2 regions of the Paenibacillus sp. FSL P4-0176 genome follow, and region 1 is predicted to be linked to the other one. Evidence: riboswitches for the same ligand, from Rfam matches in the RefSeq annotation. Region 1 holds a riboswitch; the other holds the start of a gene.
What was found. A riboswitch is a leader RNA that binds a small molecule or an ion and turns the genes downstream of it on or off. The one in region 1 is predicted to bind ZMP and ZTP.

Region 1 (8,632 bases):
GCCGACACCCGAAAAAGTGAGAGAATGCTCTGTCTCTTGATAAAAGTGTAGTTCATCAGCATGATGAGCAGATACATGATCGTAAAAACAATCACCGTTTGCATCAGTGCCATCGGAGAGAAATATAGTTTCGTAATCGCATCCACACCGAGAATTTTGAACAATATCATCAATACCAGCTTGGACGCAAGAAACCCAATTAACACACCGATAGCCATGGAGCCAAAATAAAGAATACTATTCTCCGCACTCAAAATACCAAAAATTCTGCCTTTCGTCAGTCCGATCAATTGAAATAATCCAATCTCTTTGCTACGCCGCTTGATAAAGATCGTATTGGCATAGAGCAAAAAGATACCAACAATGACGATTAACAGTACCGAAGATGCGCCTATAGCCGCCGCACCTTTTGTTGAAGCAGCTACCTCATCCATGGAAGGATCATACTGTAACGTCACAAAGGAAAAATACAAGGCCACACTGAACACAAGCGCAAATACATAGAGATAATAATTCTTCAGATTTTTTCTGAGATTGCGGAAGATAATATAATTCAAGCTCATTGCTGCACACCACCCAATACGCCCTGGGTTTTGATAATATCGTTGAAGAACGATTGCCGTGACTCGTCTCCTTTATTCAACTGGGTGTAGATCTGACCATCTCGAATAAAGATCACTCTGCTGCAATAACTTGCGGCAACCGGATCATGGGTAACCATAATAATAGTCGCTTTTCGTGCGCTGTTCATATCACTTAACTTGCCGAGCAGATCCGAAGCGGACTTGGAATCCAGCGCTCCTGTCGGCTCATCCGCAAAAATGATACTCGGCTCGTGGACAAATGCTCGTGCTGCCGAAGTCCGCTGCTTCTGACCCCCTGAAATCTCAGATGGATACTTGTCTTTCAACTCGTAGATTCCCAGTTCACGTGCGATCTGTTCAAACTTGTGGTGTGCCTCCTGTTTTGGAATGCTCGTAATCGAGAGCGGTAATAATACATTTTCCTTCACCGTAAGGGTATCCAGAAGATTGTATTCCTGAAAAATAAAGCCCAGATGATGTTTGCGGAACTCAGCCAGCTGTTTCTCCTTCATTCCGGTGAATTCCTTGCCCTCAATATCAATCGTGCCCTGGCTCACCCGATCAATGGAGGAAAGTACATTAAGCAGCGTTGTTTTACCCGAACCCGAAGGCCCCATAATACCAACAAACTCTCCCTTGCTTACCCCAAGATCAATCCCCTTCAGCACTTCCTGTTTATTTAATTTATTACCATAGACTTTATGAATTTTTTTGGCTTCCAGTATCCACATATCCCACTCACTCCTCTTAGATCTTCTGCAAAATGCTCGTGTCTATATCATAGGCGGAATGTGCAGTGTTATCGTGTGATTCACCGAACAAAACCAAAAAGCATGTGACATTGTTGTCACACGCCTGCAAAATGCACCATGTCGTTTTTTCGCGGAAAAGTAAGTGTGACGATTGTGCCCTCGCCAAGAGAAGATTCTACATGAATGTTCATATGAAGCGTCTGGACCACCTGACGAACCAGATACAGCCCCATCCCGGTAGCCGCCCCATCCATTCTGCCTCGGGTGGACGTAAATCCTTTATCAAATATACGCGGCAGATCTTGAGTCTCAATCCCTCGCCCGTGATCCTGAATCATGAGTATGATGTGTCCATCCTGTTCCCAACTTTCAATGAGGATGTCCGATGAATCGCTATATTTGACCGCATTACTCAACAACTGCCGGAGGATGAAGCCTAACCATTTGCTGTCTGTGAGCACGCGCGATACCATTAAAGACACATCAAAGCCAATGCCTTTGGAAATGCACCACGATTTCAACGCTCGTATCTCGCTATTCAATACTGGTTCAAGTTCCGTCTCTTCGATGAACAGATCATTATGCATAAACGGAATACGCTTCTGATGAAGCTGCTGATCCAGCAACTGATGAATTCGTAACCATTCATATGTCATTTGGCTCTGTAACTTGTCATCTGGCAAGCGCTCGATCATCAGTTGCAACGCAGTCAGTGGGGTCTTCACCTCATGAATCCAGGACAACATCTCGTCCTTCTCCTGTTCCAGAGCGATAAAATGATGTGAAGACTCCTTACGATACCGCTGTGTCTGGGAACTGACGGCCTCATGTACAATCTGCTCATATGGACTTTCGGCGATATCAAGTTCTCCCAGATCATAGGTATGATCCCAGATGCTCAACTTTTTATAGAAACGGGTCTCTTTCAGGTATCTCGCCCAGATAAAAACAAGGCATACCACCACATTCAGTCCTACGATATACACCACAGATTGGAATGGAATGGACGAGTCCAGATAGGCCACCAATAAAATAATAAGTTGCATGCTTATCAGTAGCCATAACCAACTAGCCCTTTCTCTTATGTACTTTCCGATCATGCTTCTGCCTCTTCCGTTGCCATGTACCCCTGACCTACTTTGGTTTCAATGTAACGCTCCAATCCGATGGGTTCAAGCTTCTTCCGTAACCGATTGACGTTAACCGTCAGCGTGTTGTCACTCACGAAATGCTCATGATCCCACAAGCTCCGTATGAGGTCCTCACGGGTAACAATCTGATTTTTATGCTCGACCAGCACTTTAAGGATGAACATCTCATTTTTGGTCAACAGGACAGATTCATCCCCGCAGGTCAGTGTATTTTTCACATATTCAATAGTGGCACCGCGCCAGGTTCGAAGTTCAATATGCTCTGTATTATAGTTGTACACCCTCCGCAAAGTCGCTTGGATCTTGGCAATCAATACATCGAAGTGAAAAGGCTTCTGGATAAAATCGTCTGCACCCAAATGCATGGACATAACCATATCCGCAGGATGATCGCGTGAGGACAAAAAGATAATCGGCACATTGGAGTGCGAACGAATTATCCGGCACCAATGAAACCCGTCATATTGGGGTAACTGAATATCAATAATGACCAGTTGCGGCTGAATTACGCTGTACTCCTGCAATACCTTTCCAAAATCCTGCACACCACACACGTCATACGACCATTGGGACAAACGTTCCTTGATTTCATTGAATAACGACTCGTCGTCTTCAATGAGCATAATTTTAAACAAGAGACTTCACCACGTTTCTGATCTTCTAGGTTGAATAAGGTAATTAGACTCCGTTGTTGCAGGATTACCTTTACCGTTACGAATCGTATTTCCGATCGCTGATTCCAGTGTACAGGGAAGTTGGGCTTATATCAAAAGGTATCCATACTTCGTAAAGAAAACAAGCCGAAATACGTATATCATATTAGCTCTCAATAGTGTGTATAACATGGCTTGCATCACTCTGTGCGTCCATCCGCTCGATCAACTTCATCGCTACGTCTCGTGGCGATCTTAATTGTCCTGCTTCATATACTTGATTGAATATACCCGCAAGGGCGAACTCCTCTGCACTTTTGCCTCGTGCAACAGCTTGCAGTTCCGTATCAACCATCCCCGGATCAAAAGCAATAATCTCAACAGGGTTCTGTTGGCCCGTTTGCTCCAAAGATACGCATTGGGTGAACATGTTCATGCCTGCCTTGGATGTACAGTACACTGTCATGGAAGGCGCGGGATAACTTCCCGAACCCGATGAGAGATTAACAATTTTACGTCTGGCGGACAGGTGATTTGTTTGTTGAATAAAAGATGAACTCAATATCATTGGTGCTGCGAGGCTGATGTTGAGACTTTGAACTATCTCTGCCGCACTGCATTGATCTATAGGTTTTAGAGGCTCTAGCATCGCTGCGTTATTAATGAGTCCAATGAATTCAGCTTCCTGAGAAGGTATTTGGTCCAATATGCGTGTAACCAAATCATCAAGCCCCGTCAGATCGGATAAATCGTACTGAACATGGCGGTAACGCCCCCTCCATTCCTCGCCTGATTCCAACAGATCCGAACTCCCTCGTGAAATACCGTAAACGTAATCCCCCTTAGCCAATAATAACTCTGCAAGTTGTAAACCGATCCCTTTGGATGTGCCTGTAATGATAAAGTGTCTTCTTCCTGTTTCTGTTCCCATTCCGATACACTCCTCCTCTATTTTCAATGCATGTTTATTTCACTATTCTTACGAGTTTTTCTTTCTCCACAACGTGGCCCAGAGAAAAGGTACACCAAAATACGGTTCATGCTGCTCCATCGCCTTCATTGCACGGAACTCCACACATTCAAAGCCATCTTCCAGCATGTAGCGAAGCTTCTCCTCCGTGAACGCAAGACCACCGCGCATCGACTTCTCTTGATACACCTGCCAATCAGTCATAACGATCTCTGGCCCACCAATATCGCCAAAACCAGGAGCAAAACAAGTCATTCCAAAGTATCCTCCCGGTCGGAGTGCACTGTGGATCATCTCTATGTAGGGAATCCGCTGATGTGGTAACAGATGATGCAGACAACCCGAGTCGTAGACAAGATCATATTCTTGCTCTGGTGCCAATTCGAACACAGATCGACATTCAAAATGCACGTCCAGCTTCTCTTCTGCCGCCCTCTCTTTTGCCCAGGCAATAGCTGTCTCCGAAAGATCATAAGCATCTACCTGATATCCTTGGCGGGTTAAATACAACGCATTTCTGCCCGGGCCACACCCCAGTTCCAGTGCCTTGCCGCCGCTCAGCACACCTTCGTTCACATGCGCTACCAGATTCTCATCCGGTTTGTTTGGAAAAAAGGGGATTGGTCTGTTCCGATCCTCATAGAAAGGTTCCCAAAATTGCTTGGCAGATCTGAAGTCCGCATCGAGCATATCATATAGGTCCTGTACACTTTTAATCGTCTTTTCCACAACCACATTCCTCCTTAACTGCTCCATCCAAACCTTCATTTCCGACTATTCATTCCTCGTCATTTTCATTAAATCAGCCACACTCTATTATAACATTTTTACCCAGTAGTTCTCTATTTTTCTTGTGCTTTTCTACTTAAAAATATAAGCTTTTTCCCAACAAAAAAACGACCGACATGAATGTCGATCGTTTACAAGCGTAGCGGTTTTGAGTTGTAACTTACTTCGCCCGTTCCAAGACTGCAAAGTAATTCCCTTCATTATCAGCAAAGTTGAAGACACGCCCGGTTGGCATCTCTACAATCTCTCCAACCGTTACATGTTTACCAGACAAGTCTGCATATAACTGATCCAGATTTTCGGTGAAGAACATTAACGAAGGTGTGCCCAGATTTACACCCGCCGACATCCGCTCCACAAACTCTTTGTCATGAAGAATAATGCTCGTCTGCGAATTTGGGGTAGGCGCAATCTCAATCCATCTCATACCCTCGTCAAGGTTTACTTCATCCACAATGTGGAATCCTGCAACTTCCGTCCAAAATGCCAGTGATTCATCCTGATTGTTGACATACAACATAATCTGGCCGACTTTGCTAAACATGGATCAATCACTCCTCTGATCATCTAATCTCTCAACATCCTGCTTATCATTCCTCAAATTCCAATAGAGTATAACATGCGGGACAGCTTTTTTATCATCTTTCTTTGCAAGTACATGCAACTTAAACTGAAGTACACTTTTATGCTTCCACTACAATTAGTTTTTTGAAGTTCCCTTATAATGTTTTAACAAGTGAAAGTCTATGAAACCCCGAGGTATAATAATTCATATCAACACCTTCTTTTTGAAAATTCATTCGTTCATAAAATAGGAGCGCTGCTTCATTTTCTTCATGATCAAGTGTGTAAAGCATGACATCACCACTGCCGAATTCAGCTATTTTTATACATATTTTTGTAATTAGTCCACGTGCTACTCCCTGTCGAAGGTGTGATTTGCATGTAACAACGCCAACGATTTCATATCGGTTAACAGTAGGCTGAAAGATATAACCAGCATGACCTATGACAACATCTGCTTCGTCAACCATGACATAATAAGCACTGATACGTTCATCCGTCATTTTTAAAAATGAATCCCAGCGCGCAGGATACTGCTCGCGTATAAACAAAGGGAATTGAAAATCATGATCCGTCATCATTTTCAGCACTGCTGGCTGATCAATCGCTTGAAAAAGGCGAATAGTCATCTTTTTATCCCCTACCCCTTAGTGTGCATGTAGACATCTTTTAAGTTACCAGCTTCATAATATGGATACTCTAGTTTTTGTTGAACTTGAAGGACGATCTCCGTAGACGTTAACATTTCGACCAAGTATAGTCCCAGGTCAATAGAAGCCGTAACCCCCGCACCCGTTACCGTATTACCATCACGCACTACACGCGCTGAAATTACTTCTGCACAATAAGGATTCAATAAATCATAAGCAGATGAGTTGGTAGTAGCCCTTTTTCCTTTTAGGAAACCTGCTGCCCCCAACAGTAAAGCCCCGGTACAAATAGATATTTTATAAGTGACATTTTCTGCCGTTCGGACCCATCGCATAAAATCCTCATCAAATCGAAGCGTTCTAGTTGATAATCCACCAGGAAAAAATACTAGATCAAAATCCCCTAAATGAGGTAATACTGCATCGGATTTCATTTTCAGCCCGCGGTCATCTGAAATTTCCTCCTTATCTGCGCAGAATGTCCATGATACGTTTTCCTTTACTTTCAGAATCGCTAACCAAGTCACTGCTTCATAAAATCCAGCTAAATCCATGCTTGTCATTCCATCAAATAAAACAAACGCCATTTTCATTGCCGCCACCAGTCCTTTCGTTCCGTGAATAATAAATAAAGTGTTTGATCAAAAGATCAAACACTTTGCCCAGGCGTACGGCATATAATATATGTGCTCCCTCGTGGTTCACTCCACGTTTACGCCAGTCACACATAACAGATATTTACAACTAGTATACATGACATCTTCCATCATTGTATATATTATGAAATTATTGCGTGGCTTTTAACTTCTTCGTAAGATAAAGTACAACATCGTCGTCCATAATCGTTTCTTCACCCGGCTGAATGTAATGATCATGTTTGTGTACACCGTGACCGTCTGGTATGTACCCGCGATGGGCATATAGAACTTGCGCTTTGCCATAATCGGAAAACACACCTACACCAATGCCTGCTACATCCGTTCGTTCCGAAATAATTTCCTCTGCTCGGTCCATCAACCGTGAACCAATACCTTGGCGCTGGAACTTCATCAGCACATTAAAATCGTTAATTTCGGGAATGGCTTGTTCCCTAAAAGACGGGTAGCCGGAATACCACAATACATTCACGTATCCCGCAAATTCTCCATTCAACTCGGCTACCAAGGTTACGCGTTCCCCATTCCGTTGTTCAGCCAAGTAATGAAGATACTGCTCAGCAAATCTCCCCCAACCCTGCTCCTGAAACGCCTTTGATATGATTACAGGATCGCTCTCATTTAATAGTCTGATATGTATACTCATTGATAATTTCTCCTCAACAAGATATTTTTTCTAACTATATTCCCAGTCTATCCCGAAGCGATGTGATGTGAGCAACATGGTGTTTGCCATGCCAAGCATACATGCCCAGATTGTAATCCAGTCTTGTCGTTTCTTCCGATGAGGGATGATAAAATTGTTTGGCATAATCTGCATCTGTCAACGCGTTTAACAGAAACACCCAGCGACGATGGAGCGCATCCAGAATTTGCAGCGAGAATTCGATATCCAGGTCCCTTGAATCACTCAATTCAGCCCAGCGCTCTTCATAATAAGGTCGAATCGTTGGTGTATCCTCTGTCAGTGCCAACTTGAAACGAATCATACTGTTCATGTGGCTGTCTGCCATGTGGTGAATCACCTGTTTGAGCATCCATCCGCCTTCTCGGTACGGCAGACTTAATTGATCTTCACTCAGTCCCTTTACTGCTTCGCGCGCGCGTTCAGGCAGCCCAGCAATGTCCTGAATCCACTGTTCTCTCTGTGCAGGCGTAACCTCGCCCGTGTATACAAATGGTCCTATCGGAAATCTTTCATCCATCCATTATTCCTCCTTGTTTGTATGATTTAAAATAACTTTAAACAGGATCTACAGGGTATATTCCATAAGCCAACAGTCTCGCATCTGTCCTTCATGCTGCTCATGTTTCTCCAACAGCTTAATCTTCTGGAAACCACATTTCTCATAACAGGATATCGCTCGCAAGTTCCAGGATTGAGGGTCCATAACCACTTTATGAGCTTGTTTTTCATTAATCAAATAAGCAAGCATGGATTGCATCAACTGTGTACCAATGCCTTTATTCCAGTAGTCTACCTCACCAATAAACTGATCCGTTCCATAGATGATCTCATCCGTGTCTCCATAACCATACTCCGTTCGCTCTTCTTCCTCAAGCTCATAGAACTGAATGTATCCAATCGGATGTCCTCCGTACTCAACGATACAGCGGGTAGCATCATCTTTCTGATTGTAAAAATGTTCTCTCACCTGCTCCAGGTCATTCGGCCGATCACGCCCTTCATAGTATTGAAGAACTTCCGGGTCTGACAGCCACTTCACCAGATGTTGTTCATCTTCTGTGTCCAAGAAACGTACGGTGATTTCATTCAATTCATATACATTCATCATTCTGATTACTCCTTATTGATCTCCAGATTCTCACCCGTAACCCAACTCAGATCCTTCCCTAACAAAT
Region 2 (8,632 bases), 2.6 Mb from region 1:
GGATTTATACTGAAAATAAGGGCGACTTCGATTCAGGGAGCTGCCCTTTTGATATGATTTAGTGGTGAATTTCCGGGCGAAGTTTGAAGGGCATCCGAGTTGGGACAGGTATGTTATAATTACTTATAGTGCGTGTTCAAAAAGTCTGGTTTTCAGTACCAAGAAGATGGAATGAAGCTAGAAATGGAGTAGCGGAGCGTAGGAAAATTACGTGAGCAACCAAAATGTTTCCTTCGGAAACATACTTCGTAAGCCTCCCGCTTATTTCGGCTGAATTTCATATTCGACGTTGATGATGCCGCTAGGCATCTATCGTAATCAAAAGCGTACTTTTTGAACAACCTCTTATATTGAATATGGATATGAACTAACCTACTTGAAGTTTAGGAATGATGATATATGAGCAGAGAAAACGAACCAGTGCAACACACCTCTGAGATGAGGGATGATAGAGAAGAACGTGATATGAAAGCTCCGGGAGAGCTGGTCACTGAGATGTGGGATGTACGTGTCTTGGTGAGCGCTGAGAACGATCACGGATTGGGTAATATTGAAATGTTGGATGTGAAAAAGGGGAGCGCCGATCAACAGGCGCTCGCCGACTTGCAGGCTGCCGCAGCCTGCATTCGTCAAGGTCAGACGGTGGCCTTTCCGACCGAGACGGTCTATGGCTTGGGTGCTGATGCGCGTAGCACAGCAGCCGTGGAGGCTGTATTTGTCGCTAAAGGCCGACCTTCCGACAATCCACTGATTGTGCATATCGCGCACCGTGACCAGTTGGATACGCTGGTCACGGAAGTGAACGAAACGGCGGAAGCGCTGATGGCGGCCTTCTGGCCGGGACCACTGACGCTGGTGCTGCCGGTTAGGCCGGGGGCGGTGTCCCCGCGTGTCACCGCCGGTCTGGACACGGTGGCCGTGCGCATGCCGGACCACCCGGTGGCCTTGCAGTTAATCGCGGCGGCGGCATGCCCTGTAGCTGCGCCAAGCGCCAACCGCTCTGGGCGGCCAAGCCCGACACTCGCGTCTCATGTACGCGAGGATCTGGATGGCCGCATCGGCGGCATTGTGGACGGCGGCCCCACCGGGGTGGGCGTCGAGTCCACGGTTGTGCAGGTCGGTGACGACGGTACCGTCACCATCCTGCGCCCTGGCGGCATTACGGCGGAACAATTGTCCGCCGTTGCCGCCCGTGTCGCCACGGACCCCGCGCTACTCGCGGAGGGGGCCGATGGCGTGGGCAGCCCGGCGCCGCGCTCGCCGGGCATGAAGTACACGCACTACGCACCCGCAGGGGCGCTGTGCGTGGTAGAGGGGCCGCCCACAGCGGTGGCGGCCTGGATCTGCGCCGCCCTCGCAGAGGCGGCGCAGCGCGGAGAGCGCACCGCTGTGCTGGCGTTCGCCGAGCACGCGGAGCAGTACCGCGCCGATGCCGTGTTCTCGCTGGGCGATGCCAGCGAGCTGGAAGAAGCAGCGCGCCGGCTATACGCCGCGCTGCGCAGTTGCGATGAGCAAGGCGCCACATATATTGTGGCTGAAGCCTGCTCACGCGAAGGGCTGGGAGCAGCCGTCATGAATCGGCTGCTCAAGGCTGCGGGGAACCAACTCATACAAGTTGGCAACCAGCAACCCTCATAACCTCTCCTGATCATACAGTCAGGAGAGTAATCACTCTTTTTCCAAAACAAAATCAAGATTCTATAAAGCCAGCATCTGACCAGAGATCCGTCGCCGTTTGCCTTTCATCGGTCATGTTTAGGTCCTTGTCCGCATATCGTGTACAAGAACCTTTACGTGACTTGGGGGTATGGGGATGTGGGATGTGTCTGTCCATGTAGGGCAGTTGGTAACCATTTTGATCATGGCTATTGCGCTTGGCCTCGATGCGTTCTCACTCGGGATCGGAATTGGCATGAAGGGCATTCGGCTGCGGGATGTATTGCGAATCAGTATTGTAACGGCGCTATTTCATATCATCATGCCGCTCATCGGCATGTATATGGGCAAATACGTCAGCTCCCTGCTCGGTGACATTACGACGTATGCGGCAGGTGGATTGCTTGTTTTGCTGGGTGCTCATATGATTCTGAATGCATTCCGTGAAGGCGATACAAAGCTGGTGGACCACCGTTCCCTGCTCGGCGTTGTTTTGTTCTCCCTCAGCGTAAGTGTGGATTCATTCTCCGTTGGCGTATCCTTAGGGATGTTTAGCAGTGATCTGATCTTGACCGTACTTGCTTTCGGCGTTTGTGGCGGGGTGATGTCGGTTATGGGGCTGTTATTAGGCCGTCGGGTGAGTCAGAATCTCGGGGATTACGGCGAAGCTATTGGTGGCGCAATCTTGCTTGCGTTTGGACTTTTGTTTATATTTTAGAATAAAACTTGAGATATCATATCATTCGCATCATATGTAAAATGGGGAGGCTAACACAATGAAACATATTTTATTCGTGTGTACAGGAAATACGTGCCGCAGCCCCATGGCAGAGGGGCTTTTGCGAAAATTGGCATCGGAGCGTGGCATTCAGGTAGAGGTTCGCTCCGCAGGTGTGGCAGCAACGTCGGGTATGCCGATCTCCCGACATGCTGAAGCAGTTTTGAGAGATCATAACGTTGAAGGTCCACCTCATTCCACACAGCTTAGCTCTAACCTGGTAGGTTGGGCCGATCTGGTTCTTACATTAACACGGAGTCATAAGCAACATGTCATGCAGGTTTTTCCCGATTCAGTCCACAAAACCTATACATTGAAAGAATATGTGGAGGATGATGAACAGGTATTAAGTGATGTTCAGGAGTTGGACAGCCTGTTTGCAACGCTTGAGATGAAACGTGCCCTTGGCCAAGAGATCCTGGCATCGGAGCGTGAGCGAGCCATTGAGATTAGACAACGAATTCCAAGTTTCGACATCTCCGATCCGTTTGGAGGAAGTCGTGATGATTACAATATAGCTGCAGCTGAGATTCGGACGGCATTGGACCGGCTTTTGGATAAGCTGGGATAATTCTGATCCTGCGAGGCAGGTTATAGAAATAGGACACGTGATGTAAATTAACCGTTGATTTTAGCCGCGGGTTGTTTTATGATGAAGGGGAAAACAGGGATCCGGTGTAACTGGCGACGAAGTGGGCATAACCACGATGGAGCACCGGAACAAACGGCCGGTCGCCTGGGCAAAAGAGCAATTCTGCGTTACCCGCAGACTGCTCTTTTTTTCGTCTTTCATCTGATTATTCGCTATAATAGTACCTGAGATGCCGTGCAAGAATACGAAGGACAACCAAGAGTTAGCGGGCATGATTTTATCGGGAGGCGATAATAGGATGACTATAGAGTTAGATTCGGAACAACCCGGATTGCAGGAACAGACCGCGTCTATTCTGCATGAACTGGCGCTTGCCGGACAGCTTGGGCCTGGACAGATCGTTGTGATCGGTACAAGCACAAGTGAAGTCGCAGGCGCTCGGATTGGTACGAGTGGTGCCATTGAAGTGGCGCAGCAGCTTCTTGCGGGTATACGCGAGGTGCAGGAAGAGTTCGGTTTTGACACGGTATTCCAATGTTGTGAGCATCTGAACCGTGCGCTGGTAATGGAACGTTCTGTGCTTACTCGACTTGGATTGACCGAGGTTGGTGCAGTACCCGTGCCCAAGGCCGGAGGTTCAATGGCATCCGCAGCATATCGTTCGCTGACCGATCCATGCCTGGCTGAACATGTGCAGGCCCATGCGGGACTGGACATTGGGGAGACGATGATTGGGATGCATCTCCGGCATGTAGCCGTACCCTATCGTACAGCGCTTCGCTATGTTGGAGATGCTCGTGTAACCACAGCGTTGACCCGTCCGAAGTTGATTGGCGGCGAACGCGCGGTGTATCGTATGGAAGAACAACCAGATTCGACATTTTGTGACTAACATATAAAGCGAGACTAATTGGGTTACACTCCTGACTTTGATTGCATCACCATCTTCCGATCGCTGTTATCCCCAGATTTTTTAATTCCCTATTTAAAAGGGGAAATCCGGTGATAGCCTATGCTTCCGGAGTAGCTTTCTAAAGAAAGCTTCTAGGCGACCACTTCGTTTCTTCAGATTGGTGTTGCACTCGCCGTTTTCGTGTAAACATTAGTTTCACTTTATAACTTCACTTATAACTGGGAGGAATTTAATCATGGAACAATTGCGCAAGAATGACCCGGCAGTACTGGAAGCGATGAATCTTGAACTGAAACGTCAACAGAACAACATCGAACTGATCGCATCCGAGAACATCGTAAGTGAAGCAGTAATCGAAGCAATGGGATCTGTTCTGACCAACAAGTACGCTGAAGGATATCCAGGTAAACGTTACTATGGCGGTTGTGAGCATGTGGACATCGTTGAAGACATCGCGCGTGATCGTGCAAAAGAATTGTTCGGAGCAGAACACGTGAATGTTCAACCTCACTCCGGTGCACAAGCGAACATGGCAGTTTATCTTGCAGCGTTGAAACCTGGTGATACTGTACTTGGTATGAACCTTGCCCATGGTGGACACCTCACACACGGTAGCCCGGTTAACGCATCTGGTTTGCTGTACAACTTTGTAGCATACGGCGTACAGGAAGATACATTCCTGATTGATTATGATGAAGTACGCAAAGCGGCTTTCAAACACCGTCCTCGTCTGATCGTTGCAGGCGCAAGTGCATATCCGCGTACCATTGATTTTGAAAAGCTAGCTTCCATCGCCAATGATGTAGGCGCTTTGTTCATGGTGGACATGGCTCACATCGCAGGACTGGTTGCTGCTGGTTTGCATCCAAACCCGGTTCCACATGCGCATTTCGTAACAACAACTACACACAAAACGCTGCGTGGACCTCGTGGTGGTATGATTCTGTGCCGCAAAGCGTGGGCAGCAGCGATTGATAAAGCCGTATTCCCAGGTTCCCAAGGTGGACCTCTGATGCACGTGATCGCTTCCAAAGCGGTAGCATTCGGAGAAGCTTTGCAACCTTCGTTCAAAACGTATGCTGAGAATGTCGTAAAAAACGCACAGGTTCTGGCTGAAACACTGATCGCTGAAGGATTGAACATCGTATCTGGTGGTACAGATAACCACTTGATGCTGATCGACACACGCAGTGTGAACATCACAGGTAAGGAAGCTGAGCATGTGCTTGATTCCATCGGTATTACCGTGAACAAAAATGCAATTCCATTCGACCCTACAAGCCCGTTTGTAACGAGTGGTATTCGAATTGGTACACCTGCTGCAACTTCCCGTGGCATGAACGAAGAAGCGATGGTAGCGATCGGTAAGATCATTGCCAAAACGCTGAAAAATCCAAAAGATACAGCGAAGCTGGATGAAGCTCGTGCAGAAGTGACTGCACTGACAGACCAATTCCCGCTCTATACCGATCTTAAATACTAAAAAACTTTGCTCATGCTGTTTGTATTTGAGATGTTCTTAAAATGGGATACAAAAAAACGAAGCAGACAGAATGAGACCGCAGAAGCGAAGCGCTCGCCTTTATCCCCGGATTTTTCCCTTGTTAAAAGGAGAATAAAAAAAATCTGGGGATAACAGCGATCGAAGGATCATTCTGTAGGCGGAGTGCCATTGTATTCATCATTTTCATTTTCTCAACGACATAACAGCAGGAGCAAAACAGGACCGGATGGATCATTTTCCGGTCCTGTTTTTTATAGGATTCGGTAATCTGTAATGATTGGGTGCCCTTTGATGGTGTAATTCGTTGTTGGTGATGATATAATATACAGGATTTATCGAGCCCATGAATGGTGGCTAGGTATATTTGGAAATGCTGAACATGAAGAACTTACCGGAGGGACAAATTAGATGGGAAAATTAGTAATATGTGATCACCCTTTGATTCAACACAAACTGACGTTTATACGCGACATGCGTACGAATACGAAAGATTTTCGTGAATTGGTGGATGAAGTAGCAACGTTGATGGCTTATGAGATTACAAGAGATGTTGAACTGGAAACGATTGATGTACAGACACCTGTAGCTGCAACACAAGGTAAAGTTATCTCTGGACGTATGCTCGGACTGGTGCCGATTCTGCGCGCAGGACTCGGAATGCTGGATGGCGTTGTGAAATTGTTGCCAGCGGCAAAAGTTGGACATGTGGGTCTGTTCCGTGACCCGGAAACACTGCAACCGGTAGAATACTACACCAAACTGCCTACAGACGTAACAGAGCGTCAATTGATTGTAATTGATCCGATGCTGGCAACGGGTGGTTCGGCAATTGCAGCTATTGACGTGCTCAAAAAACGTGGCTGTACCCAAATCAAGATGATGAACCTGGTTGCGGCACCGGAAGGCGTAAAAGCTGTGCAAGATGCACATCCCGATGTGGACATCTATGTAGCAGCATTGGACGACCGTCTGGATGATCATGGTTATATCGTTCCAGGGCTTGGAGATGCAGGAGACCGTCTATACGGCACTAAATAAGCATATTGCATGCGGAGTAGAAAAGAGGCTTGCTCGAATGTCCAACAAAATTAAAGTTATGACGATCTTCGGGGTGCGTCCGGAAGCCATCAAGATGGCTCCGCTTATTTTGGAATTGCAGAAACACCCTGAGTCTATTGAATCTATTGTTTGCGTAACTGCGCAGCATCGCCAGATGTTGGATCAGGTACTTGAAGTTTTCGACATTCATCCCGATTATGATCTGGATGTGATGAAGGACCGTCAGACATTGAATGAAATTACAATTCGTGTTCTTGGCGGTCTGGAGCCAGTGTTAGCCGAAGCTAAGCCGGATATTGTACTGGTTCACGGGGATACATTAACTACCTTTGTAGCGAGCTACGCAGCATTCCTGCAACAGATTCAGGTAGGACATGTGGAAGCGGGGCTGCGGACGTGGAACAAGCTGTCTCCATATCCGGAAGAGATGAACCGTCAGCTGACGGGAGTACTGGCTGATCTACACTTTGCGCCTACGGATTGGTCTTCTTCCAATCTTGCCAAAGAAAATAAATCGGAGTCTAGTACGTACGTCACAGGCAACACGGTAACAGATGTGTTTCAATATACTGTACGGGAGGACTACACACACCCGGTACTTGATTGGGCCCAAGGCAAACGCCTTGTGCTGATGACAGCTCATCGCCGTGAATCTCAAGGCGAGCCTCACCGCAACATTTTCCAGGCCGTCAAACGGATTGCCGACGAATTCGAAGATATTGCCATCGTGTACCCGGTGCATCCAAGTCCTGCTGTGAAGGAGCCGGCTCACGCGATCTTGGGGAATCATCCCCGTATTCAATTAATTGATCCACTAGACGTGGTGGATTTGCATAACTTTTACCCGCACACTCACTTGATTTTGACCGATTCAGGCGGTTTGCAGGAAGAAGCACCTTCGTTTGGTGTGCCTGTGCTCGTATTGCGCGATACAACAGAACGCCCGGAAGGTATTGAAGCCGGAACGCTGGAATTGGTAGGTACCGAAGAGGAACGTGTGTATGAACGGACCAAAGCTCTGCTCACAGACAAAACCCTGTATGCAAGCATGAGCCAGGCTGCCAATCCATACGGTGATGGACATGCTTCGGAAAGAATTGTCAATGCGATTTTGCATCATTTCGGTGTAAATAGTGAACGTCCGGAATCATTTCACAGAAAATTCAAAAAATAATACATTTTTTCTGACGGATTTATAAAGGGCAAGCATACAGTTAAACTGTACGGTTTACGCGGGTTTATGGGCTTTGAGGGTCTGTATTCCCGTCGTTTCCCCCTTTAAAACGCTAAAATCATTCAATTGACAAAGGCTCTCATCATTCAGTAAAATTAACTGGGATTGCAAGGGTGGCGTGGAAAATGGCCGATTCGAACAAACCAAATTCATCCCGTAACCATGACGATAATGTATGGAAAGCGATGGGACTCGTGACAGCTTTTGGGATCGAGATTGCCATTCTCGCTGTTGCCGGATATTACGCTGGCTCCTGGTTGGACAAGACCATCGGAGGTAACGGAATATGGATCGCCGTAAGCGTTCTCTTTTTTCTTGCGGCAGGCGGTGTAAGCATCTACTTTATCGCGAAAAAAATCATGGGGGAAAGTGATGAGTGAACTAACCAGATACCGCAGATCGATGACTGTTTTCGTCATGTACTTTCTTATGATTTGTTTTCTCGCAGCGGCCTTTATGCCACGTGTGGAGACAATTGCTTTGGGACTGGCCCTGGGTACAGGAGTTAGCTGGATCAATGCATTTTACCTGGGCTACAAAGTAAGGAAAATGTCTGATGATGCGGCAGAAGGTAACTTGAAGCGTGTCAACTTGGGATTTTTGACAAGAGCGGCATTCGCTGTGCTCGGTATATTCATATCGATGCGCTTTCCGCAGTACTTCAATACATATGCGGTTGCAGGCGGTCTCGTCATTGCACAATATTCCTTATTGATTATAGGGATTGTCTATTCCCGCAGAGCAGAATGATGTTAAGGGCTGCAGCTTTCAAGTCGAGAAAGGGGTGAGAAAAATATGCATGAAGCTCCAATTATTATGCTTGGCGGATTTCGACTGGATCTATCGGTTCTGTTGATGCTGGTAGTTACAGGTGCAATTGTTTTTATTTTTGCTGT

Region 2: it holds a riboswitch for ZMP and ZTP, as region 1 does, so the genes downstream of both, MKY95_RS30285 (TIGR01440 family protein) here and MKY95_RS08890 (DJ-1/PfpI family protein) in region 1, are expected to answer to the same signal.

The regions. Positions count from the first base shown of each region.
Region 1 covers NZ_CP150242.1:1,903,475-1,912,106, reverse strand. The annotation lists gene MKY95_RS08930 (ABC transporter permease) at 1-563, opposite strand, end outside; gene MKY95_RS08925 (ABC transporter ATP-binding protein) at 560-1,315, opposite strand; gene MKY95_RS08920 (sensor histidine kinase) at 1,432-2,436, opposite strand; gene MKY95_RS08915 (response regulator transcription factor) at 2,433-3,122, opposite strand; gene MKY95_RS08910 (SDR family NAD(P)-dependent oxidoreductase) at 3,307-4,071, opposite strand; gene MKY95_RS08905 (class I SAM-dependent methyltransferase) at 4,120-4,866, opposite strand; gene MKY95_RS08900 (VOC family protein) at 5,060-5,443, opposite strand; gene MKY95_RS08895 (GNAT family N-acetyltransferase) at 5,619-6,092, opposite strand; gene MKY95_RS08890 (DJ-1/PfpI family protein) at 6,104-6,706, opposite strand; ZMP/ZTP riboswitch at 6,767-6,848, opposite strand; gene MKY95_RS08885 (GNAT family N-acetyltransferase) at 6,900-7,415, opposite strand; gene MKY95_RS08880 (YfiT family bacillithiol transferase) at 7,450-7,974, opposite strand; gene MKY95_RS08875 (GNAT family N-acetyltransferase) at 8,023-8,562, opposite strand; gene MKY95_RS08870 (hypothetical protein) at 8,571-8,632, opposite strand, start outside.
Region 2 covers NZ_CP150242.1:6,602,999-6,611,630, reverse strand. The annotation lists gene MKY95_RS30300 (L-threonylcarbamoyladenylate synthase) at 556-1,638, shown strand; gene MKY95_RS30295 (manganese efflux pump MntP family protein) at 1,814-2,374, shown strand; gene MKY95_RS30290 (low molecular weight protein arginine phosphatase) at 2,433-3,005, shown strand; ZMP/ZTP riboswitch at 3,102-3,183, shown strand; gene MKY95_RS30285 (TIGR01440 family protein) at 3,325-3,918, shown strand; gene glyA (serine hydroxymethyltransferase) at 4,175-5,422, shown strand; gene upp (uracil phosphoribosyltransferase) at 5,852-6,481, shown strand; gene wecB (UDP-N-acetylglucosamine 2-epimerase (non-hydrolyzing)) at 6,519-7,676, shown strand; gene MKY95_RS30265 (AtpZ/AtpI family protein) at 7,862-8,116, shown strand; gene MKY95_RS30260 (ATP synthase subunit I) at 8,109-8,486, shown strand; gene atpB (F0F1 ATP synthase subunit A) at 8,532-8,632, shown strand, end outside.